DNA from 4 places in the Serratia rhizosphaerae genome. Region 1 is predicted to be linked to each of the others. Evidence: predicted binding sites of a transcription regulator. Region 1 holds the regulator's gene; each other region holds the start of a gene.
What was found. Region 1 encodes Fur, which represses iron uptake genes when iron is present. Its sites were predicted from a motif close to ATAATAATGAGAACNACTATCAA; they were not measured.
Positions count from the first base shown of each region.

Region 1 (7,305 bases):
GACATTCCCATCGTGGCCGAATACTGGCAGCTGTTTAAGACGGATTTCCTGCCGCGCTGGTATGCGACTTCCGGCGATGCCAAGCCGAAAGTGCTGACCAACACCGATACCGAGGATCTGGATCGGTTCGTGGCGCCGTTTACCGGCGATCAATGGAAGCGCACCAAAGAGGATAAAAACGTGCTGATGACGCCGGCCTCGCGCTTTACGCGTAACGCGGACCTGCAGACGTTGCCGGCCGCCTCGCTGCGTGGCCAGATCATCCCGACGCCGATGTCGGTGCAGGTTCATGCGCAGGATATCGATCTTGGCAACGGCGTGGCGCTGGCGCTTGACGCCTTGGATCAGGCGACGGCGAACGTGGTGCGCGACCGTTTTGCACAGCTTGGCGTGCCGAGCGCGGCGGCGGGCTACCCGATAAAGACGGAGGTTAATCCGGCGTCGTTCAGCGGAAAAATGGCGCAGCCCGGCGCTTATATTCTGACGCTGGGCGAGAAAGAGGCGCGGATTACCGGCTTTGATCAGAGCGGGGTGTTCTACGGCCTGCAGTCAATTCTGTCGTTGATCCCGCTGCACGGCGATAAAAAGATTGCCGCGCTGGAAGCGCGCGACGCGCCGCGCTTTGCCTATCGCGGCCTGTTCCTCGACGTGGCGCGTAACTTCCACCATAAAGATGCGGTGCTGCGCCTGCTGGATCAAATGGCGGCCTATAAGCTGAATAAATTCCATTTCCATCTGACCGACGATGAGGGCTGGCGTATTGAAATCCCCGGCCTGCCGGAGCTGACGGAGGTTGGCGGACAGCGCTGCCATGACCTGAGCGAAACCACCTGCCTGCTGCCGCAGTACGGTCAGGGGCCGGATGTGTACGGCGGTTTCTTCTCACGTCAGGATTACATCGACATTCTCAACTATGCGCAGGCGCGCCATATTGAGGTGATTCCGGAAATCGACATGCCGGCGCATGCCCGTGCGGCGGTGATCGCCATGGAGGCGCGCTATAAGAAACTGCATGCGCAGGGCAAACAGCAAGAAGCGCAGGAGTACCGGCTGGTGGATCCGACCGACACCTCGAACACCACCTCGGTGCAGTTCTTCAACCGCCAGAGCTACCTGAACCCATGTCTGGACTCTTCCACCCGCTTTGTTGACAAAGTGATGGGGGAAATTGCCAAGATGCATCAGCAGGCGGGGCAGCCGATCGGCACCTGGCACTTTGGCGGCGACGAGGCGAAAAACATCCGGCTGGGCGCCGGCTATACCGATGTGAAGAAGCCGGAAGCGGGCAAGGGCATGCTTGACCTGAACAAAGAAGACAAGCCATGGGCGAAGTCACAGGCCTGCCAACGGCTTATCGACAGCGGCAAAGTGGCGGATATGGCACATCTGCCGAGCTACTTCGGTCAGGAAGTCAGCAAGCTGGTGAAGGCGCACGGCATCGATCGGATGCAGGCCTGGCAGGATGGCCTGAAAGATGCCAAAGACGCCAAAGCGTTCGCCACCTCGCGCGTGGGCGTCAACTTCTGGGATACTCTGTACTGGGGCGGTTTTGACTCGGTGAACGACTGGGCCAACAAGGGCTATGAAGTGGTGGTTTCCAACCCGGACTATGTCTATCTGGACTTCCCGTATGAAGTGAACCCGAACGACAGCGGCTATTACTGGGGCACCCGCTTCAGCGACGAACGGAAAATCTTCAGCTTTGCGCCGGACAATATGCCGCAAAACGCGGAAACCTCGGTTGACCGCGACGGCAACGCCTTTACCGCCAAGAGCGATAAGCCGTGGCCGGGAGCGTATGGTCTGTCCGCCCAGCTGTGGAGCGAGGTGGTGCGCACCGATCCGCAGATGGAGTATATGATCTTCCCGCGCGCGCTGTCGGTGGCCGAACGCGCCTGGCACCGTGCCGAATGGGAGCTGGACTATCAGGCGGGCCGCGAATATAAGGGCGGTGAAACGCAGTTTGTCGATACCAAAAAGCTGGCGCAGGAGTGGCTGATTTTTGCCAATATTCTGGGGCAGCGCGAACTGGCCAAGCTGGATGCGGGCGGAATCAGTTACCGTCTGCCGGTGCCGGGCGCCCGTATTGTCGGCGGCAGGCTGGAGGCCAATATTGCGCTGCCGGGCCTGACGATCGAATATTCGACCGACGGCGGCCAGCGTTGGCAGCGTTATGATGATGCCGCCAGGCCGGCGGTGCAGGGCGAAGTGCAGATTCGTTCGGCAAGCCCGGATGGCAAGCGCTTTAGCCGCGCGGAGCCGGTAGCGGCTTAAGTCAACGTCTGCGGCGCCCGAACGGTATAACGGCGGGCGCCGCAGCTCACCCACGATCGGCAGGCATAAAAAAACCGCCGTGCGGCGGTTCCTGTTTACGCTGGCAGGCCAGCTTTACTTCTTGTTATGCAGCGTGTCGTTTTCACGGCAGTCACCGCTGGCACAGTGGCCGTACAGGTACAGGCTGTGGTTGGTGAGTTTGATGCCGTGCTGTTTGGCGATATCGCGCTGACGTTGTTCGATAGACTCATCGCTGAATTCGATCACTTTGCCGCAGTCCAGGCAGATCAGGTGATCGTGATGATGCTGTTGGGTCAGTTCGAATACTGACTTGCCGCCTTCGAAGTTATGGCGCGTGACGATACCGGCGTCGTCGAACTGGTTCAGTACGCGGTAAACCGTCGCCAGACCAATTTCTTCGCCCATGTCGATCAGTTTCTTATACAAATCTTCCGCACTGACATGATGGCAAGCCGGATCTTGCAGCACTTCCAGGATTTTGAGTCGCGGAAGCGTGACTTTTAAGCCGGCCTTCTTCAATGCGGTGTTGTTGTCAGTCATGCGGATTCAGTCCTGTTACTATGCTAATCAGTTGAGGCATTGTTGCCTGTGGCATCGGTCGGCACAAAGCGTTAATAGCGTCTCATTATAGAACCGGTTGCCCTAAATGGAAACCGCCGGTTGTTAACAAAAGCCTACTGCGCCGTTACATGTTGCGCGTGCAACATCTTGATGAATGGGATAAACCGGGGCCAAAGTCTACCGTGACGGGGAGGGAAGTTACTAATATGTAGCTTCTATTGCTTCAATCCGTGATGCCGATAACGGCCCCGCCGCTCAGCAGGGCCACCTATCGCAGCATTGCGGAGCGTTGAATCAGCCGATGATATCGGCCAGGCTCAGCTCTTCAACAATCTGTTTGACCCAGGCTTCCACGCGTTCGTTGGTCAGTTCCGGCTGGCGGTCTTCATCAATGGCCAAGCCGATAAAGTTGTCATCGTCCGCCAGACCCTTGGAGGCTTCGAAATGGTAGCCTTTGGTTGGCCAGTGGCCGACGATGGCAGCGCCGCGTGGTTCGATAATATCGCGGATGGTGCCCATCGCGTCACAGAAGTACTCGGCATAGTCTTCCTGATCGCCGCAGCCGAACAGCGCAACCAGCTTACCGTTGAAGTCTATTTCTTCCAGCGTCGGGAAAAAGTCGTCCCAGTCACATTGTGCTTCACCGTAGTACCAGGTCGGGATGCCCAGCAGCAAAATGTCAAATGCGTCCAGATCTTCTTTGCTGCTTTTGGCGATGTCGTGAATCTCAGCAACATCATCGCCGAAATCTTTGCGAAGGAGCTTTTGAATCATCTTGGCAATGTTTTCGGTATTGCCCGTGTCGCTGCCAAAGAAAATGCCTACGTTAGCCATATTGCGTATAACCTTTTAATTCAATAAATTACAATACGTTTCGCCTGCTGATCGCATCGGTATCGTTGTAAAGTGGCGTCTTGGTAAAGACCTGGGTCCTACCGGTAAACGCCTATCATGCCAGAAATTTGCTCCGGGGTTTTATCGCGTTCATGCGATGCCGGAAAGTAAGGCGGCGTTAAGCGAGCATCATCCTTACGCCGTGTGCGGCAGGCGCACGTTATTATTGCGACGGCTGCTCTTCCGCCAGCTGCGCCAGCAGCATCTGCTCGATCAGTTCGCTGCGGCTGATATTGCGCTGTTCGGCCAGCTTGTTCAGCGCTTCCACCGCTTCCGCGTTGATTTTCAGTTCCACACGCCGTAATCCACGTACTTTATCGCGCCGTAACTGATTACGCTTATTAATTCTAAGCTGTTCATCACGGGATAACGGGTTGGTTTTCGGGCGCCCCGGACGGCGTTCATCTGCGAACAGATCCAGCGTCGTGCGATCCGTGTTTTCTTTTGCCATAGGTAGCGGTACTGCAAGGGAATTAGCCTCAAAAAGCGATGGTTTGCTTCCGGACGCTGTGGTTAATACCGTTCAGGTCGTTACAACCTAAGCCAACTTTGCCCCCAATCTGGCGCCGGACAGCACGCTGGGGATGGCGGCAAAAATTATAGCGCGCCATCTTACCCCAGCAGGCGTCGCAACGACAATGCCTAACTGAGGCGCAAACGCGCTAAGCCGTTATCTTTAGCGCGTTTTTTCGCCACCTGCGTTATGGCTCGGCCAAAAAGCGGTGAATAGCGCGCAGTACGGCCTGCGGTTTTTCCGCGTGCACCCAGTGTCCGGTGCCGGCCACCTCATAGGCGCGTGCCTGCGGGAACTGGCGTGCAATGGCGTCACGGTAGCTATTTTGCACGTACGCCGACAGCCCGCCGCGGATAAACAGAATCGGATGCGGCCAGGCGGGCACGTCGTGCCAGCCGATAATCGCCGCGTAGTTGGCGATCAGTACCGGCAGGTTGAAGCGCCACTCTCCCTGATGAAAGGATTTCAGCAGGAACTGGATGACGCCTTCTTCATCCAGATAGTCGCGCATCAGCTGCGCCGCCTGTTGGCGCTGGGTGATGCCGGCGTCGCTGACCGCCGTCAGAGCGGCGAAGATGTCATCATGGTGCCGGGTCTGGTAGCCCACCGGGGCGATATCGATGACCACCAGCCGCGCGATGCGCTCTGGCGCCAGCGCCGTCATCGCCATGGCGGCTTTGCCGCCCATCGAATGGCCGATCACGATGGCGCGCTCGATCCGGAGGTCGTCCAGCAGCGTCAGCAGATCCTGCGCCATCGCCGCGTAGCTCATCTCATCGGAACGCGGCGACAGGCCATGGTTGCGCAGGTCCACTTTGATGACGCTGTGCTGCTGATTCAAATCGCGCGCCAGCACCCCGAGGTTGTCGAGATTGCCGAACAGGCCGTGGATCAGCAGGATAGGAAGGGTATCGGCGTTCACCGCCTGTGCGGCCAGCAATTGATAATGTAATTTCATCGCGAAGTTCATGATCTTGAGAGGTTCTGATAGGGTATCATACTCATTATCTGCAAAGGTGATGGATTGGCAGTGCGGACGCATCCCGCTATCCACCGTATTTCCCGCGCGCCGGCCGGCGAGGGCAGGATAAAAAATGACGGGGATATAGGTAATAGTCTGCTTTTGCCTGAGAACGGCACTTTGTTGTGTCTGCCCCCACGCTTTTAACTTTATAATCCCTCGGCTTGAAGACAGAACCTGGCTTCGGGCTTTAAGTAGAAAACACAGTACTGGATAAAGATGAAAACTATTGAAGTCGACGAAGAACTTTACCGTTATATTGCCAGCCACACGCAACATATCGGGGAAAGTGCGTCCGATATTTTACGGCGTATGTTGAAGTTTTCCGCAGGGCAACCTGTGCGTAGCGCAAGCGTAGTGGCCCAGGGTCAGGAGCCGGAAAAAGCGGCGGCGCCACGCCCGCGCGATCGCGTACGCGCCATGCGCGAACTGCTGCTGTCGGATGAATACGCCGAGCAGAACAAAGCCGTAAATCGCTTTATGTTGGTACTTTCTACGCTGTACACCCTGGATGCGGCCGGTTTCGCCATGGCGACCGACGCGTTGCATGGCCGTACCCGCACCTATTTTGCCGGCGATCAGCAAACGTTGCTGGCAAATGGAACGCACACCAAACCGAAACACGTTCCGGGTACGCCTTACTGGGTGATCACCAATACCAATACCGGCCGTAAACGCAGCATGATCGAGCACATCATGCTGGCTATGCAGTTCCCGACGGAGCTGACAGAAAAGGTTTGCGGGACTATTTGATTTAGCGAACTGCTCGTCTCGGCGGCCGCGGCGCGATTGCACCCGGCTCCTGAGAAGAGAAAGGGAGAGATGTTGATGGCGAACCATCCACGTGCCGGGCAACCGGCTCAGCAAAGCGATCTGATTAACGTGGCGCAGCTGACGTCGCAGTATTATGTGCTGCAGCCGGAAGCCGGCAATGCCGCCCATGCGGTGAAATTCGGCACGTCCGGTCACCGTGGCAGCGCCCAGCGCCACAGTTTTAATGAAGCGCACATTCTGGCGATCGCTCAGGCGATTGCCGAAGTGCGTCGCCAGCAGGGCATCACCGGCCCGTGCTACGTGGGTAAGGATACGCACGCCCTGTCTGAACCGGCATTTATCTCGGTGCTGGAAGTGCTGACCGCCAACGGCGTGGATGTTATCGTCCAGGAGAACAACGGCTACACGCCAACGCCGGCGATTTCCAACGCCATCCTGAGCTACAACAGCAAAGGCGGCGCGCAGGCGGACGGCATCGTTATCACGCCTTCCCACAACCCACCGGAAGATGGCGGCATCAAATACAACCCGCCTAACGGCGGCCCGGCCGACACCAATCTGACCTCGGTGATTGAAAAACGCGCCAACGAACTGCTGAGCGCCAAACTGCAGGGCGTACAGCGTCAGTCGCTGGAGAAGGCCTGGAACGGCGGTCATCTGCACGCGCAGGATCTGGTGCAGCCGTATGTTGAAGGGCTGGTGGACGTCGTTGATATGCCGGCCATTCAGAATGCCAGCCTGAAGCTGGGCGTCGATCCGCTCGGCGGCTCCGGCATCGCTTACTGGCAGCGTATCGCCGAGCATTACAAGCTGGATCTGACGCTGGTGAACGACGCCGTCGATCAGACCTTCCGCTTTATGAGCCTGGACCACGACGGCGTGATTCGCATGGACTGCTCCTCCGAATCGGCAATGGCGGGTCTGCTGGCGCTGCGCGACAAGTTCGATCTGGCGTTTGCCAATGACCCGGACTACGACCGCCATGGCATCGTGACGCCGGCTGGCTTGATGAACCCGAATCACTATCTGGCGGTGGCGATCAACTACCTGTTCCAGCACCGTCCGCAGTGGGGCGCCGACGTTGCCGTTGGTAAAACACTGGTGTCCAGCGCGATGATTGACCGCGTGGTGGCCGATCTGGGCCGTAAACTGGTGGAAGTGCCGGTCGGCTTCAAATGGTTCGTTGACGGTCTGTACGACGGCAGCTTCGGCTTCGGCGGCGAAGAGAGCGCCGGCGCGTCCTTCC
Region 1 covers NZ_CP041764.1:871,296-878,600, reverse strand. The annotation lists gene FO014_RS04140 (family 20 glycosylhydrolase) at 1-2,274, shown strand, start outside; gene fur (ferric iron uptake transcriptional regulator) at 2,389-2,835, opposite strand; gene fldA (flavodoxin FldA) at 3,151-3,690, opposite strand; gene ybfE (LexA regulated protein) at 3,914-4,201, opposite strand; gene ybfF (esterase) at 4,452-5,234, opposite strand; gene seqA (replication initiation negative regulator SeqA) at 5,505-6,038, shown strand; gene pgm (phosphoglucomutase (alpha-D-glucose-1,6-bisphosphate-dependent)) at 6,114-7,305, shown strand, end outside.

Region 2 (7,305 bases), 990 kb from region 1:
TGTATCTGCTGGCCGCCTGGGACGGCTTTTTCGGCGCGCTGGGCATGACCGCGCTGATGGCGGTGATCCCGCTGTTGGTGGGGCGGGAGAATCTGGCCGCCGCCGGGGCGCTCAGCATGGTTACCGTGCGTTTGGGGGCGATTCTGGCGCCGGCGCTGGGGGGCGTGATTATCGTCGCCGGCGGCGTGGGGGCGGCGTTCGCCGTGGCGGCGGCCGGCACCCTGGGCACGCTGATCCCGCTGACGCGCCTGCCGACGCTGCGGCCGCAGGCGCAGGAGCCGGAACATCCGCTGCGGGCGCTGGCCAGCGGCGTGCAGTTTGTCTGGCGGCACAAAGTGGTGGGCTCGGTGGTGCTGCTGGGAATGCTGATGAGCATCGTCGGCGCGGTGCGTATTCTGTTTCCGGCGCTGGCGCAGGATACCTATCGGGTGGGCACCTCGGCCATCGGCCTGATGTATTCGGCGGTGCCGCTGGGCGCGATGCTGGGCGCCTTTACCAGCGGCTGGGTGCCGCGCTTCCGGCGGCCGGGCGCGCTGATGCTGAGCGCTGCGATCTGCGCTTTTGCCGCCATCGCCTCGCTGGGGGTGTTCAGCAGCCTGCTGCCGGCGCTGATCGCGCTGGTGTGTTACGGCTATGCCAACGCCATCGCCTCGCTGCTGCAGTTTATGCTGATTCAGAGCAATACGCCGGACCACCTGCTGGGGCGGGTGAACAGCCTCGGCACCGCGCAGGACGTGACCGGTGATTCGCTGGGGGCGCTGGGGCTGGGGGTGGTCGGCCGGGTGCTGACGCCGTTGCTCAGCGTGCTCACCTTTGGCGGCGCGGCGGCGCTGATCGGCCTGCTGCTGGCGTGCAGCGTGCGTACGCTACGCCACTGTGTGCTGCCTGCGTCGCCGCAGGAAGAGGAGCCGGCGGACGGGGAGCCGGTGACGGCCGACTCCCGCTCTTGACGTGCGGAACGGCGGTTACGACGCCGCGTTGGCGAACTGCCGTTCCAGATAGTCCAGCAGGTTGTTGGCGCTGTAATAATCCAGCCGAAACGTATCCAGCCCCATGGCGTAAACCCGCTGCTGGCGCACCGCCGGCAGCTGCGACAAGAACGGGTTGCCGGTAAACTTCTTCACCGTCCGCCCGTCGGCGGAAAACAGCAGTATGGTGGCGCCGCTGACCGCGCGCGCCATTTTTTCCCCGCTGAGCTGAATAATATCGTTGCGTTTACCCTGCGTGTGGTTGCCGCTGATGTCCGGCGGCAGCGGCGCGAGGGTAAAGCCCAGTTCCTGCAGCAGCTGACCCTGCGCCGACGCCGGCGTCCAGATATTCATCCCGCGACCGTCCTCGTAATACACCAGCGCCGAGGTGGGCTGCGGCGGCAGGGCGATACGCTGCTTCAGCGCCGCCACCCGCTGCTCGAAGCGCGTGACGGCGGCCTGCGCATCCGCCTCATGGCCGGTTATTTCCCCCAGTTGCTGAGTCAGACCTTGCCAGCTGATATTGCCGTAATCAATCACCACCGTCGGGGCGATGCTCGACAGCTGTTCGTACAGCTTCAGCGCGGAGTCGCCGCCGGTGGCGGACATCACGATTAAATCCGGCGCCTCGGCGGCGATCGCTTCGGCATTGGGTTCGCTGATATACAGCGGCTTCAGCCGGCGCGCCTGCGCGGCCTGGCTCCACTGGGTGAAAAAGCCCTGAGCGTCGGCCACCGTCGAGTTGCGTGCGGTGGCGCCGGAGCCGACCAGCGGAGCGTTAATCGCCAGCAGCGAACCGGTCAGCGTTACGCTGGTGGAGACGATGCGCTGCGGCGGCTGCTGCAGCACCACGTCGCCCCGTGGCGTATGCAGGGTGCGCGGCCAGCCGGCGTCCGCAGCGCGGCCTGGCGGGCTGGCGAGCAGCAGTAGAAAAGTCAGTAGGGTGGAAAACAGCGGAAATAAACGCGAGGGCTGCACGGCCGGTCACTCCTTGATATCGAGGCGGAAAAATAAATCACGTCAGGGTGGCTGGTTGCTGGGCAATGGCTAGCTGACTAATGGTTTTTTGCAATATGTTTTTACATCAACAATACAAATAATTATAGTTCTCATTCGTATTACTTCGCGAGGGCGTTTGTGCTATCGCGTCAATTAATATGCCTCAGGGAAAGACATCAACACCGGAATCGCCGTTTTTTGCGGATGATTCAGCACGGACACAGGGAATATCGGCGGAACGGCGCGGCGGCAATCACGCCGGCGTATTCCGCTCACTGACAATAATAAAACCCCGAAGGATAAAATAATGATTATGGCTAAACGCCGTGGCCGTCTCCTGACCTCTGGCGGCCGGATGATGCCGGCGCTGTCAGGCATTGCCGTTCTGGTCGCTGCCGCGCTGCACCTGCCGGATGCCGCCGCGCAGGAGACGGAGCAGGAGGACAACATCCTGGTGGAGGCCGCAGCAGGCGACGATGAGGCGGCGCAGCAGGATTACAGCGTGCCGATCACCCGGGCGGGCACCAAGATGAACCTGACCGCGCGCGATATCCCGCAGTCGGTCAGCGTTATCGGCCAGCCGCGCATGCAGGACCAGCAGATGCAGACGCTGGGGGACGTGCTGAAAAACACCACCGGAGTGACGGAGAAAGTGGCCGACTTTGATCGCAGCACCTTCTATTCGCGCGGCTTCCTGATCGATAACTACATGGTGGATGATATTCCCACGGTGTTTGAGGAGCGCTGGAATCTGGGGGATTCCGCGTCGGATACCGCGCTGTATGAGCGGATCGAGGTGGTGCGCGGCGCAACCGGCCTGATGACCGGCGCGGGCAACCCGTCCGCCGCGGTGAATATGGTGCGCAAGCACGCGGACAGCCGGGAGTTTACCGGCAATGTGTCCGCCAGCTACGGCAGCTGGAACAAGCAGCGCTATGTGCTCGATCTTTCCGCGCCGCTGACCGCATCGGGCAATGTGCGCGGGCGCATGGTGGCCGGCTATCAGGATAACGACAGCTATATCGACCGCTACAGCGCCAACAAGAAGTTTATTTACGGCGTGGTGGATGCCGATCTGACCGACAGCACCACGCTGTCGGCGGGCTACGAGTATCAGGAAACCAACGCCGACAACCCGCCCTGGGGCGGCGTGCCGCGCTGGTATCGCGACGGCGGCAAAACCGACTATTCACGCTCGTTCAATACCGCGCCGGACTGGGCCTACAACGACAAGCAGTCGCGCAAACTGTTCGCCACGCTGAAGCAGCGCTTCGACAACGGCTGGCAGTTCACCCTGAACGGCACCCACACCGAAACCAAGCTCGACAGCAAGATGCTGTATATCGACGGCTTTTTTGACCGCGACAGCGGTATCGGCGTCAGTTCCTATCCGAACTACCCGGTGGTCGGCGGCACCGGCTACAACACCGGCACGCGCAAGGTGCATGCCATCGACGCCTTCGCCAGCGGGCCGTATCAGCTGTTCGGCCGCCAGCACCAGCTGATGGCCGGGGTCAGCTACAGCCGGCAGACCAACCGCTACCTGAACGCTTTCGCCAACCTGTCGCCCGACGATGTCGGCAACTTTAATCACTGGAACAGCCAGTTCCCGGAAACCGACTGGGGCGAGATGAGCGTGGCGCAGCAGGACACCATCCATCAAAAATCGGCCTACGCCGCGACGCGTTTCTCGCTGGCCGACTCGCTGCACCTGATTGCCGGCGCGCGCTATACCCAGTGGAGCACCAGCACGCTGACGCAGAACATGGAGAAGAACAACGTTACCCCGTACGCCGGGCTGGTGTACGACATTAACGACAGCTGGTCCGCCTATGCCAGCTACACCTCCGTGTTCAAGCCGCAAACCTACCGCGACAGCAGCGGCAGCTATCTGTCGCCGGTCACCGGTAAAAACTACGAGGCCGGTGTGAAAAGCGACTGGCTGAGCAGCCGTCTTACCACCTCACTGGCGATCTTCCGCATCGAGCAGGACAACGTGGCGCAGAGCACCGGCCACGTGATCCCCGGCACCGCCGAAACCGCTTACTCCCCGGCGCAAGGCACCGTCAGTAAAGGCATCGAGTTTGAAGTGAACGGGGCGGTGACCGACAACCTGCAGATGACCTTCGGCGCGACCCGCTATGTGGCGGAGGACAGCAAGGGTGAGGCGGTCAATCCGATGTTGCCGCGCACCAGCGTGAAGCTGTTTGCCGCCTATAACCCGCCGGCGCTGCGCGAGCTGACCGTCGGCGGCGGGGTGAACTGGCAGACGCACACCTGGCAGGACGTTGCCGGCCCGGAGGGCAACGGCACCCTGCACGCCGAGCAGGGCAGCTATGCGCTGGTCAACCTGTTTGGCCGCTATCAGCTGACCAAACAGCTGTCGCTGCAGGCCAACCTGAACAACCTGTTTGATAAACGCTACGACACCAGTGTGAGTCAGTACGTGGTCTACGGCGCGCCGCGTAACGTGTCCGTGACCGCCAACTACCGTTTTTAATTTTTATGCTGAAAAAAGAGGTTTGCGATGAATAAGAAAAGATCTGCGCTGATGTTGTTGGTGGGGTTGGCGTTGGCCGGTTGCAGCGCCCAGCAGGGCGGCGGCGCATCCGCGACGGCGACAGGCACACCGGCCGCGGCGGCCACGCAGAGCGCGCAGCTGCAAAAGAACGCGCTGGGGGACGGGCTGTATGAAATGGCCCTCACGCCGGACGGCCGGGCGCTGTATGTCGCCAGCGCGCAGGGCTTTAAGGACGTGCAGGGCGGAGCGATCTATAAGCTGGATCCCGCCACGCTGAAGGTGCTGGGGATCACCCATACCGATCTGAAAAACTTCGGCGTGGCGATGGATCCGCAGGGCAAGACGCTGTACGTCACCAACTCGCTTGACGGCGGCGTCAGCGCGCTGGATATCGCCAGCGGCAAGATTACCGGCCGTCTGCTGTTCAGCGAGCGCAATGAGAAAGGCTTCCCCTACGGCGCGCGGGAAATTCTCTGGCATGACGGCCAGCTGTTTATCGGCGGCGTGGCGGATCCCGGCGTGATCTGGGTGGTGGATGCCAAAACGCTGAAGCTGAAAAAACGCATTAATAACGCCGGGAAATGGGTCACCGGTCTGCACTATTCCGCGCAGACCCAACGTCTGTATGCCGCCAACGGCGGCGGTGAAATTCTGGTGATCAACCCGCGCAGCTACGCGATCGAGCAACGCTGGCAGCCGCTGGGTGAGAAGCCGGCGCTGCTGCTGAACCTGGCGGAAGATAAGCAAGGCGGCCGCCTGTTCGTCACCGATAATTCCAAAGCCAAAACCACGCTGGTGCTGGATATCCGCAGCGGCAAGCTGATCAAGCAGTTGGACAACGGCGACTCGCTGGCGGTCAAGTATAATCCGCAGCGCCAGGAGCTGTACCTGACCCAGCGCGAATCGGGCAAATTGCTGATCCTGGATGCGCACAGCTATGCGACCAAGCGCAGCGTCAGCCTGCCGCCGCACCCGAACAGCCTGCTGCTGTCCGCTGACGGACAAACCCTGTACGTGACGGTGAAGCAGGCGTTCAACAAGGACGGCTCGACCCAGGGGCCGGACAGCATTGTGCGGGTGCCGCTGAATCAATAACGCTTATCAGGCCCGGTCACTCGGGCCATTTTTTTGCTTATTTTGCTGAAAATATCATGCACAACACCACATATACGCAATGGGTAGGCAAAACCTTGCTGGCCCTGACGATCGGCGCGTTGGCGCAGGGCGGACAGGCGGCACAGCCGCAGGAAGAGCTTGTGCTTAAGGTTGTATGCTACTCGAGCTAAATTTCCGCTGTGTGCCAGGAGCGGACGCTGGAGCGCCAAAGACTCTTTAATAGTGGATGGGTAGTTTTGCAGGGGGTGTTTACATAGCGTTTCGCTTACTGTCTTTTACTTAGGTTCTGAAGAATACCTTTTCATATGGAGTTTATTGGTAATATAAGGAATATTCTCTTTTTTTTGTTTCTTACCTTCATGTCTAACCATAAAAGCAAATGAAAATATTGCTGAACGGGTTATCTGAATTAGCTGGCCGAAATGGTGAATAAGCTCATCCTCTTTGATGAAAAGAATATCTTTAATCAATTTATAAGACTGGTAAAGATCTTCTGCTTTATCACTTTTGTGTACCACCAAAAATTTATGTTCTAGACCATTACGCCACTCTTTATAAAAATACAATTCGCCACCTTTATTTTTATTCAGGTCAGTAGCAATGCTATACAATGCTAAAAGTCCAGGTGACTTTATATCTTCAAACCGTTGTCTTCTGTTATCAACGTCTAACTGCCAGAAGCTTTGAAAATAGATATTTTTCTGTAACACGCCCTTCTTTGCAGGTGGATAAACTTTGTGAAGTTCACAGATACATACCGCAATCTTATCGAGAATACCAAAGCAGAGACGAAATGCCGTTCTGATCTTCTCAATATCAATGCCTAAGATCTCGTCATTATGTAACTCTAAAAAATGACATTCTTCTTTAATTTCATCCGTATCCTGAGGATAAAGGTATTCAAAATAGAGATGGCGGGCAAGTGAAAACTCCGATTTAAAGCGGTTTAATGCCATCTCCATTGGAATAATAAAATCACCGGTTACACCAGAAGAAGAGATGACAAGATTATCGGTGGCACTCCCCACACAGGAGCAATAAAGACCGTGCTCGGACAGCGTCAGATGATTTATTAGGCAGAATTGCCTGTATGCACTCAATGCGTCAAACTCCTGTTGCGTGAGCATGTCATCATGCTCGTCCGTTTCGCCGTCTGCTGATACACATTTTTCTATTTTATCGTTCGTTTGTGCTATACGCCCAAGATAAAATGATTCCCATTGTGGAGGGATTTTTTTTGAAATAGATGCATTATTATACCCTTTTCGTATCTCCTTTAATTGCTTAATGGAGTATGAAGATGAAACAAGGTTTAGCTCAATGAGCGCAGCAGAACGATTAACCCAAGACTGTGGTATATCTAATCCCTTGCGATTAGTGAGATCATAATATCTCAGTGCTTCACTCATCCTAAATTGACTTCTTAGTGAATTGGCCAGATTAACTGACAGTTCTGCTTGGAACTCTTCGCTCTCCTGTGAAGAGAGGTTGAAGGCTCGCCAATAGATGTTTTTTAACGAAACGAGTTCTTCTATTGATTGAAAGGTATGATCATGAGGGTTATTGACAGTTATCAAATTAGACAAAGAATTAGCATAATTATAATAAAAATGGCTCTCTCCTTGTACATGTGCTAATGCTTCCTTGTTATCATCCATCAGCTTAAAACCAAGCTCTGCTGCATTTTTATGGTTGCTCATT
Region 2 covers NZ_CP041764.1:4,983,786-4,991,090, reverse strand. The annotation lists gene entS (enterobactin transporter EntS) at 1-950, shown strand, start outside; gene fepB (Fe2+-enterobactin ABC transporter substrate-binding protein) at 966-1,946, opposite strand; gene fhuE (ferric-rhodotorulic acid/ferric-coprogen receptor FhuE) at 2,275-4,467, shown strand; gene FO014_RS23230 (YncE family protein) at 4,495-5,583, shown strand; gene FO014_RS24185 (hypothetical protein) at 5,640-5,774, shown strand; gene FO014_RS23225 (LA2681 family HEPN domain-containing protein) at 5,880-7,305, opposite strand, start outside.
Region 2: a site for Fur is predicted at 2,065-2,087, ahead of fepB (Fe2+-enterobactin ABC transporter substrate-binding protein). Genes of this name have one in related genera too.

Region 3 (7,305 bases), 1.9 Mb from region 1:
TGGAGCAGTTTGTTCTGTACACCGGCGTGCGGCCGAGCGATGAACAGGTCGCCCGCGCGGCGGCGCATGCGCGCGGCTGAGCGCCGCAGATAGCAGATAAAAGAAAGGCCGGGCAATGCCCGGCCTTTTACGCTTTCTCAGGAAGTTACTTGGCAGCCCCTTCCATCCCCACCAGCCCCACCTTCAGGTAGCCGGCGTTGCGCAGCGTATCCATCACGCTCATCAGCGTGGCGTAATCCACACTCTTGTCCGCCTGGAAGAAAATGGTGGTTTCCTTGTTGGACTGGGTGCGGCTGTCCAGTACCGAGGTCAGCTGCTCCGCCGTCACCGGCTGGTCGCCGACGTACAGCTGTTTGTCAGCCTTCACCGACAGGAATACCGGTTTTTCCGGACGCGGCTGCGGCTTGGCCGTCGAAGCCGGCAAGTCGACACGGATATCCACCGTAGCCAGAGGCGCCGCCACCATAAAGATGATCAACAGCACCAGCATAACGTCGATAAACGGCGTTACGTTGATTTCGTGCAGTTCGCCGCTGTCGTCCAGATCTTCATTTAAGCGCATCGCCATAGATCACCCCGCCCGCAGCTGGTGTGCGTGCTGTGCGCGTTTGGCTTCCGCCGTCGCCGCCAGATCCAGGTCACGGCTCAGCAGCAGCAGCACCTGCGCCGCCACGTCGCCAACCTGCGCACGGTGGCCGCCGATCACGCGGGCGAAGATGTTGTAAATCACCACCGCCGGGATGGCGGCAACCAGGCCCAGCGCGGTAGCCAGCAGCGCTTCTGCGATGCCCGGTGCGACCACCGCCAGGTTGGTGGTCTGCGAGTGCGCGATGCCGATAAAGCTGTTCATAATGCCCCAAACGGTGCCGAACAGGCCGACAAACGGCGAGATCGCACCGATGGTGGCCAGGAAGCCGTTGCCCTTGCCCAGCTGACGCCCGTAGGCCGCCACCCGGCGTTCAAAGCGGAAGCCGGCGCGCTCTTTAATGCCGTTGTTGTCGTTGGATTCCGCCGACAGCTCCAGCTCGTTCTGCGCGTCATTCAGCAGTACGGCGCTGATGCTCTCCGGCTGGAAGCCTTGGGCCATCTGGCTGGCTTCATCCAGCGAGCGGGCCTCGGCCAGCTGCTGATGCTCACGGCGCAGGCGACGCTTGGCGCGCGTCAGTTCGCTGCCTTTGGCAAACAGAATGGTCCAGGTGATGATCGATGCCAGCACCAGGCCGATCATTACGGTTTTCACCACCGCATCGGCGTGCTGATACATGCCCCAGACGGACAAGTCCATACCGCGCGTTTCCGGCGGCTGGACGGTCGGCGCCGGGTTGACCGGCGTCACTGACTGCGGCGCGGCGCTCGCCGGAGCCGGCGTTGCCGGCGCAGAGGCGCTCTCGGTAGCGGCCGGCTGAGTTTCCGGCGCGGCCTGCGCGCTGCCGGCCAGCCCGGCCACCAGCACCATGGACGCGATCAAACCGCGCCCGAATACGGCGCCCCACTGTCCCCGGCCAGCGCCGCGGGCTCTTTGATTCATAGTCTTGCCAGCCGTTTTCACGCTGCGCCTCCAACCATTACCGATCAAAATTAAACGAGAATTCAGCGTGCGATCATATCAAACAAATCACGGATTGATAGTAGTTATCATTATTATTTACTCAATAACGCATCCCTAGTCCAAAAAACCGTTAACCCGCGCCAGCCGCAGCTTTATCAGACGCCGCTGTGTAACATTTACCCAGTCAAACGCCAACAAACCCGTCACCGTTCAGCCGTTTTTTTAACCTCATCACGAAACACGACGGCTTTTACGTCATCACAGTGATGGCGATCAATTATTTTTAAAACAGCTTTTCAATTATGTAGCAAGCAGGTTTCAACTGTGTTTATCTTTTGTACTGACGCAGCGCGAACCCGGCCTGACGCGCCCCTTTCTGTTCACGCTGCGTGCCTGGGATGATGAACAACAATAACCCCGATGCCCGACACTCTGGAGATCCGCGATGAAACTGCCCCACGCCCTATCAGGTTTGTGCCTCTCCCTCTGCACATTGCTGTGCAGCCAGGCCGCACTGGCGCAACCAATCAAAGCCGCCGACGTCCACCCGGAAGGTTACCCCAACGTCGTGGCGGTGCAGCATATGGGAGACAAGCTGAAAACCGCCACGCAGGGCCGGCTGGAGCTGAAAACCTTCCCCGGCGGCATGCTCGGCGACGAAAAGCAGATGATCGAGCAGGCGCAGATCGGCGCCATTGACGTTATCCGCGTATCCATGGCGCCGGTAGCGGCGATTTTACCGGAGATCGATGTGTTCACCCTGCCGTACATCTTCCGCGACGAGGCGCATCTGCATAAGGTGCTGGACGGTGAAATCGGCAAGGAGATCGGCGATAAAATCACCAACGACCCGGCCTCACGGCTGGTGTTCCTAGGCTGGATGGATTCCGGCACCCGCAATCTGATCACCAAAAAACCGGTGGTGAAGCCGCAGGATCTGCAGGGGATGAAAATCCGCGTTCAGGGCAGCCCAATCGCGCTGGCAACGCTGAAAGCCATGGGCGCCAACGCCGTCAGTATGGGCGTCAGCGAAGTGTTCAGCGGCCTGCAGACCGGCGTTATCGACGGCGCGGAAAACAACCCGCCGACCTTTATCGCCCACAACTATCTGCCGGTAACCAAAAACTACACCCTGAGCCGCCACTTTATTATTCCTGAGCTGTTTCTCTATTCCAAAGTCAAATGGGACAAGCTGACCCCGGAAGACCAGCAGCTAATCCTCAAACTGGCGAAAGAGGCGCAGGCCGAGCAGCGCACCCTGTGGGCCGCCTATAACCAGCAGGCGCTGGAAAAAATGAAGGCCGGCGGCGTGCAGTTCCATGAGATCGATCGTGAGGCGTTCTATAAGATGACCCAGCCGGTGCGCGACCAGTACGGCAAGGCGCATCAGGCGCTGATCGACCGCATCAACGCGGTGCAGTAACCCGCTCTTTTTCCCGTTTTCTCGGAGGTTGGTTATGGCACATGCTTATCATCAGGCAATGGATCTGCTGTACCGTATCGCCATGTGGCTGGCCGGCGCGGCGCTGCTGGTGATGGTCGCCGTCATACCGGTCGGCATCTTCAGCCGCTACGTGCTCAATGAGGGCGCCGCCTGGCCGGAGCCGATCGCCATCTTGTGCATGGTGACCTTTACCTTTATCGGCGCCGCCGTCAGCTACCGCGCCGGCGCGCATATCGCCGTCAATATGCTGACCGACCGTCTGCCGCCGGTCTGGCAGCGTCTGTGCGGCCGGCTGGCGGACCTGCTGATGACGGTGATTAGCCTGTTTATTCTTTATTACGGCTACGGCCTGTGCAGCCAGCTGTGGCAGCAGCCGATGGCGGAATTCCCGCTGCTGAGCGCCGGCCAGGCCTACCTGCCGCTGCCGCTGGGCTCGGCCGTCACCCTGCTGTTCGTGATTGAGCGGCTACTCTTCGGCCCGCAGCACCACCGCCCGGTGGTGATGCTCGGCAATACCTGACGGAGCCCGTGCTATGGACGCCTTTATCCTGCTTGCTTCTCTCGCCCTGCTGCTGGCCATCGGCGTGCCGGTGGCCTACGCCGTGGGGCTGAGCGCCATCGCCGGCGCGCTGTGGATCGACCTGCCGCTGGAAGCGCTGATGATCCAGATGACCAGCGGCGTCAACAAGTTCTCCCTGCTGGCTATCCCGTTCTTTATCCTGGCCGGCGCCATTATGGCGGAAGGCGGCATCGCCCGCCGGCTGGTCAGTTTCGCCTATATCTTCGTCGGCTTTGTACGCGGCGGCCTGTCGCTGGTCAATATCGTCGCCTCCACCTTCTTCGGCGCTATTTCCGGCTCTTCGGTGGCGGATACCGCGTCGATAGGCTCGGTGATGGTGCCGGAAATGGAGAAAAAGGGTTACCCGCGCGACTACGCCGCCTCGGTCACCGCCAGCGGTTCGGTGCAGGCGATTTTGATCCCGCCAAGCCATAACGCGGTGATCTATTCGCTGGCCGCCGGCGGTACGGTGTCGATCGCCTCACTGTTCGTCGCCGGCATCCTGCCGGGGCTGCTGCTGTGCGTCTCGCTGATGGTGATGTGCGTCGCTTTCGCCCACAAGCGCGGCTACCCGAAAGGGGAAGTCATACCGCTGCGTCAGGCGCTGAAAATCTGCCTCGACACGCTGTGGGGTCTGATGACCGTGGTGATCATCATGGGCGGCATCATGTCCGGCATTTTTACCGCCACCGAGTCCGCGGCGGTTGCCTGCCTGTGGGCGTTCTTCGTCACCATGTTTATTTACCGCGACTATCGCTGGTCCGAACTGCCCAACCTGATGTACCGCACCATCAAGACCGTCACCATCGTGATGATCCTGATCGGCTTCGCTGCCTGCTTCGGCGCGGTGATGACCTATATGCAGCTGCCGCTGCGCATCACCGAGTTCTTCACCGCCATTTCGCAGAACAAATACGTCATTCTGATCTGCATCAACATCATGCTGCTGGCGCTCGGCACGCTGATGGATATGGCGCCGCTGATTCTGATCCTCACGCCGGTGCTGCTGCCGGTGACCAACGCGCTGGGCATCGATCCGGTGCATTTCGGCATGATCATGATGGTGAACCTGGGTATTGGCCTGATCACTCCGCCGGTCGGCTCGGTGCTGTTCGTCGCCAGCGCGGTCAGCAAGCAGAAAATCGAGGCGGTGGTCAAAACCATGCTGCCGTTTTACTGCGTGCTGTTTATGGTGCTGCTGCTGATTACCTATATCCCCGCCATTTCGCTGTGGTTGCCGCATCTGTTTGGCGTAATGGGCGGCTGAACGGCGTCTCTGCCGCCTTTTTCACGTTGCCTGTTTGCCCGTTTGCCGATAAACGGGCTTTTTTTCGCCGTTAGCACAGCGTATTCCACCTTGCGGTAGCGCGAAGGCAGTGAATAACCGTCACTTTTAATCACAGAAGTAAAAACGTCTGGATGGCTATTTATCGACATGCTACCGTAATACGCATCAACTTTTCGCAGTGAACAACCCGCAGGTAAGCCGTATGACGTCCAAAAATCTCGATACCGCGCTGATCGGCGCCGGCCGCAGCAAACGCTATACCCACGGCGCGGTCAACCCGGTGACGCAACGCGCCTCTTCGCTGGTGTTCGACACCGTGGCCGATAAAAAATACGCCACGGCACAGCGCGCCCATGGCGAACTGTTTTACGGCCGCCGCGGCACCCTGACCCATTTTGCCTTCCAGGAGGCGATGACCGAGCTGGAGGGCGGCGCCGGCTGCGTTCTTTACCCCTGCGGCGCCGCCGCGGTCTCCAACGCCATCCTGTCGTTCGTCAGCGCCGGCGACCACGTGCTGATGACCGGTTCCGTGTATGAGCCGACGCAGGATTTCTGCACGCATATTCTGGGCCGGATGAATATCGCCACCACCTATTTTGACCCGCTGATTGGCGAGGCCATCGCCGAGCTGATCCAGCCGAACACCCGCGTGGTGTTTCTGGAGTCGCCTGGCTCAATCACGCTGGAAGTGCAGGATATTCCGGCCATCGTGCGCGCCGTGCGTGCGGTAAACCCGGAGATTGTCATTATGATCGACAATACCTGGGCCGCCGGCGTGCTGTTCAAGGCGCTGGAGTTCGACATTGATATTTCCATTCAGGCCGGCACCAAATACATTATCGGCCACTCCGATTACATGCTCGGCACCGCGGTTGCCAACGCCCGCTGCTGGGACCAGCTGCGTGAGTACTCCTACCTGATGGGCCAGATGGTGGATGCCGATACCGCCTATATGGCAGGCCGCGGCCTGCGCACGCTGAACGTACGGCTTAAACAACATGAACAGAGCAGCATCGCCGTCGCCCGCTGGCTGGCCGAGCGGCCGGAAGTCGCCCGCGTCAACCATCCGGCGCTGCCTGAATGTAAAGGGCATGAATTCTATCAGCGCGATTTCAGCGGCTGTAACGGGCTGTTCTCCTTTATCCTGAAACAGCGCCTGAGCGAGGCGCAGCTGGCCGACTATCTCGACCACTTCAGCCATTTCACCATGGCCTACTCCTGGGGCGGCTATGAATCCCTGATCCTGGCGAATCAGCCGGAGGAACTGGAGGCGATCCGTCCGGCCGGCGGCGTCGACTTTTCCGGCACGCTGGTGCGGCTGCATATCGGTCTGGAGAACGTGCAAGACCTGATCGACGATCTGGCAGCGGGTTTTGCGCGCCTGCAGGCCGGCTGATTGACCGGCAACCGATAAAAATCGGGCAGACAATGGGGAAAATTATCCATCGCAAGCATATTTCTATGCGTCATTTAATGTCCGGTTACGCTAATAGAGGTACACTAATCACCATCATATTTGCTTCGTAAGGTGAACCTGGCGCAACGGGACAGAAAATGGATGTATTGAAAGAGATTGTTCACGCGCTTTGGCAACAGGATTTTACGGCTCTGGCCGATCCCAGCGTGATTTGGGTGGTTTATGCGGTGCTTTTTATCACCCTGTTTTTGGAAAACGGACTGCTGCCGGCGTCTTTTCTGCCCGGCGACAGCCTGCTGCTGCTGGCGGGCGCCTTAATCGCCAAAGGCGTGATGTCCTTCGTACCGACCCTGATTATTCTGACGCTGGCCGCCAGCCTCGGCTGCTGGCTCAGCTATCTGCAGGGGCGCTGGCTGGGGCATACCAATCTGGTCAAGGGATGGCTGCTGCAACTGCCCGCGCAGTACCACCAGCGCGCACACGTGCTGTTTCACCGTCACGGTCTGACGGCGCTGCTGGTCGGACGCTTTCTGGCGTTTGTCCGCACGCTGCTGCCCACCATGGCGGGCATCTCCGGCCTGAGCAATATGCGCTTTCAGTTTTTCAACTGGCTGAGCGCCCTGCTGTGGGTGGTGTCGGTGGTCGGCCTGGGTTACGCCTTCAGCCAAATCCCCCTCGTCAAACGCTATGAAGACCAGGTGATGGCCGGCCTGATGATCCTGCCGCTGGCGCTGCTGGTGTTCGGGCTGCTCGGCGCCATGCTGGTGATTTGGCGTAAAAAACGTCAGGCCTCCTGAACCTCGCCTGACGGCCGCGCAGCCGGCCGTCAGGCGGCGTAGTTATCCCGCACCCGCGCCACTTCATCGCTCGGCGTCACACCGAAGAAACGCTTAAACTCACGGCTGAACTGCGAGGCGCTCTCATAGCCCACCCGCATCGCCGCCGTACTGGCCTTCAGACCGTCGTGCAGCATCAGCAGCCGCGCCTTATGCAGACGGTAGGATTTCACGTACTGCAGCGGCGAGGTGTTGGTCACCGCCTTAAAGTT
Region 3 covers NZ_CP041764.1:2,790,899-2,798,203, reverse strand. The annotation lists gene FO014_RS13050 (shikimate 5-dehydrogenase) at 1-80, shown strand, start outside; gene exbD (TonB system transport protein ExbD) at 146-568, opposite strand; gene exbB (tol-pal system-associated acyl-CoA thioesterase) at 572-1,549, opposite strand; gene FO014_RS13035 (TRAP transporter substrate-binding protein) at 1,995-2,972, shown strand; gene FO014_RS13030 (TRAP transporter small permease) at 3,007-3,513, shown strand; gene FO014_RS13025 (TRAP transporter large permease) at 3,527-4,819, shown strand; gene metC (cystathionine beta-lyase) at 5,043-6,236, shown strand; gene FO014_RS13015 (DedA family protein) at 6,395-7,054, shown strand; gene FO014_RS13010 (AraC family transcriptional regulator) at 7,084-7,305, opposite strand, start outside.
Region 3: a site for Fur is predicted at 1,623-1,645, ahead of exbB (tol-pal system-associated acyl-CoA thioesterase). Genes of this name have one in related genera too.

Region 4 (7,305 bases), 1.5 Mb from region 1:
ATCGTTGCTGCTCTGGTTGTGGGTTCCGTGTCTTTCAGCACCATGGCGGCCACGCTGCTGACGCAAGAAGATCTGGATAAAAATCCGGGAAAATACGAGAAGATCGGTACGGTGAGCACCACGGCGGAAACCACTTCGCCGATGGACGCGAAAGAGAAGCTGTCCAAACTGGCCGATGAGAAGGGCGGGCAGTATTACGTGGTGATCGCGGGCCGCGAGCACGGCAAATTCAGCGCCATCGCCGATGTGTATAAAGACAAACAGTAATTGCTGATTAACCGGGGGCGCATGGCCGCGCCCCTGGCTCACGCCTTCAGCCGATAGACCCGCGTCGTACAGGCTTTCCCCTCCGGACAACGTTTGCAGGCGCCGCTCAGACAGCCGCCGTCATCCAGAACGTGGCTTTCCGCTTTACCCAGCGCAATTAAACGATCGAGCATGGCCTGCACCAGCGGCAACGGCGCGTTCAACTGCCGGCTGAGCTGCTGCGCCTGAGCGCTGCCGCAGAGCGCCAGCGCATCGCGCACCTGCAGCAGGCTGGCCATCAGTGACACGCCTTTTGCGAGGGTTGGCAGCAGTCGCCGTCCGTTGCGGCGACGCTGCGCAGCCTGACGGTGACGCGGCTGCGGGCTTTACGCAGGCCGAACAGCACCAGCAGGTTGACCACCACCACCACAGCCAGACAGAGCAGGCTGTACTGAGGGTGCTGGCTGAAGGTGGCAATCTGGTAAAACAGCGTCGCCAGCGAATAGGCGATGTTCAACCCCCACAGAATGGAGAAGGTCATCCAGCCGCGGCTGGATTCGCGGGCGATAGCCCCCATGACCGAGACGCACGGTACGTACAGCAGCACGAAGATCAGATAGCTATAGGCGGAAACCGACGTACCGAATTTGCTGCTCATGGTGCCCATCGAACTGACGCCCATTTCGCCGTCGCCTTTGCTGGCTTCGATCGGGTTGGACAGGACGCTGAGGCTGAAAGTGTCTTTCAGCCCTTGCCAGGTTTCCTGCAGCGCCGCATGCAGCTCATCCAGCAGGTTGAAGTTTTCGGCATCAAACGCTTCATGAGTGATGTGTTCGGCGGTATACAGCGTGTTCAGCGTGCCCACCACCACTTCTTTCGCCATCGCGCCGGTCACCAGCCCGACGGTAGCCTGCCAGTTATCGCCGTGCACGCCCATTGGCTGCAGCAGCGGCGTCAGCACTTTGGAGACCGAGGCCAGCGCGGAATCATTGATGCTGTCCACCGGCTTGCCGCTGAAGGAGAAGCTGTTCAGGCCGCCGATAAAAATGCTGGCGATGACGATCACCTTGCCGGCGCGCAGCACGAAGCCTTTCAGCCGTTGCCAGGTTTGCAGCAGCAGGCTTTTCAGGTGCGGCACGTGATACACCGGCAGTTCCATCACAAACGGCGAGGCTTCGCCGCGCATAATGGTGTATTTCAGCACCAGGCCGGTTAGGATCGCCACCAGAATGCCCAGCAGATACAGCGAGAACACCACGCCGGCGCCGTGTTGGCCGAAAAAGGCTGCGGCGAACACGGCAAAAATCGCCAGCCGGGCGCCGCAGGACATAAATGGCGCCATCATGATGGTGATCAGCCGTTCGCGCTGCGCATCCAGCGTGCGGGTGCCCATAATTGACGGCACGTTGCAGCCAAAGCCGACAATCAGCGGCACAAAGGATTTGCCCGGCAGGCCCAGCGCCTGCATCAGCCGGTCCATCACGAACGCGGCGCGCGCCATGTAGCCTGAATCCTCAAGGAATGACAGGAACAGGTACATCATGCCGATTTGCGGCACCAGCGGTAGCACGGTGTTGATGCCGCCGCCGACGCCCTGCGCCAGGAAGATCGTCAGCCATTCCGGGGCATGCAGGGTATAACCGAGCCATTGAATCCCCTGAATAAACAGGGCGGCCGAGCCAAGATCGAAAATCGGCTGCAGCGCGCCGCCGATATTGATAGCCAGCAGGAACATCAGGTACATCACCAGCAGGAAGATCGGTACGCCCAGCCAGCGGTTGAGGATCACGCTATCCAGCATGTCGGTCAGCCGGTTCGGCCGCGCCTGTTGTGCATCGCTGACGCTGTCGCAGATGGCGGCGATGGACTGGTAGCGCGCATCGGCAATCACCAGCGCCGGATCCTCCTGTTGCTGTTGCTCCAGCGACTGTCGGGCCGCCGGCAGCAGCGCGGCGGCGTCGCCCGCCAACTGGTGACTGTAAATATCGCCTTCGAGCATCTGCAATGCCAGCCAGCGGCGCTGTCCGTTTGCCAGCGTCTCGGGCATGGCGGCGCTGAGGGCGTCGACTTCCTGCAGCAGCAGCGGCGGGTAGCTGACCAGCGCGGTGAGCTGGTTGAACTGATGATTATCGATGATCTGTTTGAGCACGCCGATGCCATCGGCCTTGGTGGAAATCATCGGCACCACCGGGCAGCCGAGCCGTGCCGACAGGGCGGCGATATCAATATGGATATGCTGGCTGCGGGCGATATCCAGCATGTTCAGCGCCAGAATGCAGGGGATACCCAGTTCAAGCAGCTGCAGCGTCAGATAAAGGTTGCGTTCAAGGTTGGAGGCGTCGACCACGTTGATCAGTAAGTCGGCGTCGCCGCTGAGGATGTAATGGCAGGCAATCTGCTCATCCAGCGAGGTTTGTTCGGAAATGGTGGTCAGCGAATAGGTGCCGGGCAGATCAACCAGCGTGACCCGCGACTGCGGCGTAGTGAACTGACCCTCTTTGCGTTCTACCGTCACCCCTGCCCAGTTGCCGACCCGTTGACGGGCGCCGGTGAGCTGGTTGAACAGCGTGGTTTTCCCTGAATTCGGATTGCCGATTAAGCCAATGGTGAGTGTTTTCATCATTATTTTTCATGCCGCATGAGAGTGTCGACGACGGCCCGGCGTTACGGTTGCGCTTCAAGCGCCAGCAGGGCGAGATCTTTTTTACGTAATACCAGGCTGACGCGTCGGGTCTTTATTTCTATCGGGTCACCGAGCGGGGCAACGCGAATCACGTCGAATAATGAACCGGGCAACATGCCGAGCGATAAAAGTTTTTGTCGATAGGCCGGGCTGATTTCAGGCGAAAAACCGGCGATCTTATAAGAGCGTTTGGGCTGTAGATGCATATGACCTGCTTGATTTTTCTGGGCGCGCTGAACGTTTACGCCAACGCGTCGGGCATTGAATACGGCGGCTGCCGATACCGCTTCAGGTCGCTGCCGATAAGGGATAAACACGTACAAGAATAATAGTGAGAACGATTATCCAATTCAATACGGATAGTGTGGCTATTGGTAACGATTCGTTATCGACTGCATGCGGTATGCCGTTACTTGTATCACCTGGCTGACGGCGCGGCAAATGAGGTAAATGCGTTAAATTTATTAAAAATTCGCATCCACTTTTTCTTATTTGAGCGTGGTGTGAACTTGGCGTGAGGATATGATGCTGTTTTGCTACATCGGTGAAATTATCATTAACAGGGCATGGTGCTGCCAATGGCGTTAACGCATTGTGTTATGGCAGAAATAAGCGCCATGAAAGCGGAATGTTAATGAAAATGTGAATGAGAACGCGTTTGACCGTGCGCATAGGGTGAAGAGAGAGACCGGTAACGGGCGGTGAAAAAATAGCGCCGGAGTTGCGGCAGGTCAAAAAAATGCGGGTTTTATCTAAAACAGGCGGAGCCGGACGGCCCCGCCTGAGACGCTGCGGCGGTTAACGCTTTTTGCCGAACGCCGCCGCCAGCGCATCACCCATGGCGCTGTTGCCGGCCGGGGCGTTGTTGCGCGCTTTCGGCCGCTGGGCCTGCTGGCGCGATGCGTTATCGCGATCGCGCGCCGGCGCGGAACCGCCGCGTCGCGGCGAACCTTCGCCCGGCTGCTCGTCCAGGCGCATGCTCAGCGCGATGCGCTTACGCTGCAGATCCACTTCCATCACCTTCACCTTGACGATATCGCCGGCTTTCACCACGGTGTGCGGATCTTCGACGAACTTGTCGGCCAGTGAAGAGATGTGCACCAAACCATCCTGATGGACGCCGATATCGACGAAAGCGCCGAAGTTGGTCACGTTGGTCACCGAACCTTCCAGGATCATGCCCGGCTGCAGGTCGTTCAGCGTTTCCACACCGTCGGCAAAGGTGGCGGTTTTGAACTCAGGGCGCGGGTCGCGGCCCGGTTTTTCCAGCTCCTTCAGGATATCGGTCACGGTCGGCACGCCGAACTGCGCGTCGGTGAAGTCGCTGGCCTTCAGGCCGCGCACCGCGCTCGGGTTGCCCATCAGATCCTGCAGCGCCTGCTGGGTAGCGGCCAGAATACGCTCCACCACCGGGTAGGTTTCCGGGTGCACGGTCGAGGCGTCCAGCGGGTTGTCGCCGTGGTTAATGCGCAGGAAGCCGGCGCACTGTTCAAAGGCCTTCGGCCCCAAGCGGCTGACTTTCAGCAGCTGTGCGCGGTTGTTGAAGCGGCCGTTCTCGTCGCGCCAGCTGACGATGTTCTGCGCCATGATGCGCGTCAGACCGGCAACGCGAGTCAGCAGCGGCACCGACGCGGTGTTCAGGTCGACGCCGACGGCGTTTACGCAGTCCTCGACGACGGAGTCCAGCTTCTTCGCCAGCTGGCTTTGGCTGACGTCATGCTGATATTGACCGACGCCGATGGATTTCGGCTCGATTTTCACCAGCTCCGCCAGCGGATCCTGCAGACGACGGGCGATTGACACCGCACCGCGCAGTGACACGTCGAGGTTCGGGAATTCCAGTGCCGCCAGCTCGGAGGCGGAGTAGACCGAAGCGCCGGCTTCGCTGACGATCACCTTCTGCGCCTTGACCGCCGGGAACTGCTTTTGCAGTTCGGCAAAGAAGCGCTCGGTTTCACGAGAGGCGGTGCCGTTGCCGATAGCCACCAGTTCGACGTTATGTTTGGTGCACAGTGCGGCGACCGCAGCGGCGGCTTTGGCGGCCTGGCCGGTGTGTGGATAAACGGTATCGGTCGCCACCAGTTTGCCGGTGGCGTCGACCACCGCCACTTTGACCCCGGTGCGCAGGCCCGGATCGAGACCCATGGTGGCGCGCATGCCGGCCGGCGCCGCCATCAGCAGGTCATGCAGGTTGCGGGCAAAGACGTTGATGGCTTCATCTTCGGCGCGCTCGCGCACCGTGCCCATCAGTTCGGTTTCCAGGTGCAGCAGCACCTTGATGCGCCAGGTCCAGTTGACTACCGCCTTGCGCCAGGCGTCCGCCGGCGCGTTGTTCAGCCGCAGATCCAGGTGGCTGATGATGATCTGCTCCGCCTGGCTTTCACGCGGCGCTTCGTCGAACTGCGGGTCGGCATTCAGCGACAGCTGCAGAATGCCTTCGTTGCGGCCGCGGAACATTGCCAGCGCGCGGTGCGAAGGCACCTGGGCGATTGGTTCGTGATGGTCGAAGTAGTCGCGGAATTTTGCACCTTCCTCTTCTTTACCCTCTACCACCTTGGCGACCAGGTGGGCGTTCTTCCACAGGTAGTTACGCACTTTGGCCAGCAGCGCGGCGTCTTCGGCGAAGCGTTCCATCAGGATATAGCGTGCGCCGTCCAGCGCCGCTTTCACATCCGCCACGCCTTTGTCGGCGTCGACAAACCGTTCCGCCAGCTGTTCCGGCTGCTGTTGCGGATCCTGCCACAGCGTATCGGCCAGCGGCTCCAGACCGGCCTCAATGGCGATCTGGCCGCGGGTGCGGCGTTTCGGTTTGTAGGGCAGGTACAGGTCTTCGAGTTCGGTTTTGCTCAGCGTGGCGTTAATCGCGCCCGCCAGTTCGTCGCTCAGCTTGCCCTGATCGTCAATGGATTTGAGGATGGTCTGGCGGCGATCTTCCAGTTCACGCAGATAACCCAGGCGGGTTTCCAGCTGGCGCAGTTGGGTGTCGTCCAGGCCCCCGGTGACTTCCTTACGATAGCGTGCGATAAACGGCACGGTATTACCTTCATCCAGCAGGCGGATTGCGGAGTCGACTTGCTCCGGACGCGCCTGCAGCTCTGTTGCAATAATGCGGCTCAGTGGCTCATTCATAAGTCTGGTATCTGTTAAGAACGGTGAATAAACAGGGGACAGTTATACGTACTGCCGGTGAAAAATGCCAGCGTGCCTGGCCGGCGCTGCACGGCCGCTGCGCCGGCAGCGCAGGGCGGTGCTGGCGTGAGGCAAGGTTCGGAATAGGCTGAAATTTATTTAACGTATTCAATCTGATTGACGTACCACAGCGCTTCGCCGAGCGGCGTGTTGACGGTAACGGCGTCGCCGACCTCTTTTTTCAGCAGGGCACGCGCCATCGGCGCGTCGATGGAGATGTAATCTTTGCGGCCGAAAATCTCGTCGTAGCCGACGATGCGAAAGCGTTTTAGGTCGCCGTCGTCGTTTTCCACCTCAACCCAGGCGCCGAAGAAGACTTTGCCTTCCTGCTGCGGCGAGTAGTCGACGATTTTCAGCTGTTCCAGGCATTTGGTCAGATAGCGCACCCGGCGGTCGATCTCCCGCAGGCGCTTTTTGTTGTACTGGTAGTCGGCGTTTTCGCTGCGATCGCCGAGGCTGGCCGCCCAGGTGACCTTTTTCGTCACCTCCGGCCGCTCTTCGCGCCACAGGTAATCCAGCTCTTGTTTAAGTTTGTTATAACCTTCGCGGGTTATTAATTGAGTTCTCATCGTTACCCACCTTAATGGATCGGCCATGGGATTTTATCACGCGGATTTTCGCATAACCTGGTGTATGCCGGGCATTTTATCGCAATGTGATATGCTGCGCAGCAGCGTGAATAATGACGGGATAATGGCAACTTTTCCCCCGTCCGGGCGACGAAAACAGTTGATTAATAAGCTTTGTAACAATTTCGGCTAGAATGTATACCATTAATCGCTGTCCGATATGACAGGGTTTTTTAACAATATTCGCATCAGGCAATACAGCCTTTGGGAGTAATACAATGCAAGAGAATCATAAGATTCTGGTCGTTGATGACGACATGCGTCTGCGTGCGCTATTGGAACGCTATTTAACCGAGCAGGGTTTTCAGGTGCGCAGCGTGGCGAACGCCGAACAAATGGACCGCCTGCTGACGCGGGAATCGTTCCACCTGATGGTGCTGGACCTGATGCTGCCGGGGGAAGACGGTTTGTCTATCTGCCGCCGCCTGCGCAGCCAGAGCAACCCGATGCCGATCATCATGGTCACCGCCAAGGGTGAAGAAGTGGATCGTATCGTCGGGCTGGAAATCGGCGCCGATGATTACATTCCGAAACCGTTCAACCCGCGCGAACTGCTGG
Region 4 covers NZ_CP041764.1:2,408,571-2,415,875, forward strand. The annotation lists gene FO014_RS11145 (YdgH/BhsA/McbA-like domain containing protein) at 1-267, shown strand, start outside; gene FO014_RS11150 (FeoC-like transcriptional regulator) at 306-545, opposite strand; gene feoB (Fe(2+) transporter permease subunit FeoB) at 545-2,866, opposite strand; gene feoA (ferrous iron transporter A) at 2,911-3,135, opposite strand; gene FO014_RS11165 (Tex family protein) at 3,728-6,058, opposite strand; gene greB (transcription elongation factor GreB) at 6,214-6,687, opposite strand; gene ompR (osmolarity response regulator transcription factor OmpR) at 6,966-7,305, shown strand, end outside.
Region 4: a site for Fur is predicted at 3,255-3,277, ahead of feoA (ferrous iron transporter A). Genes of this name have one in related genera too.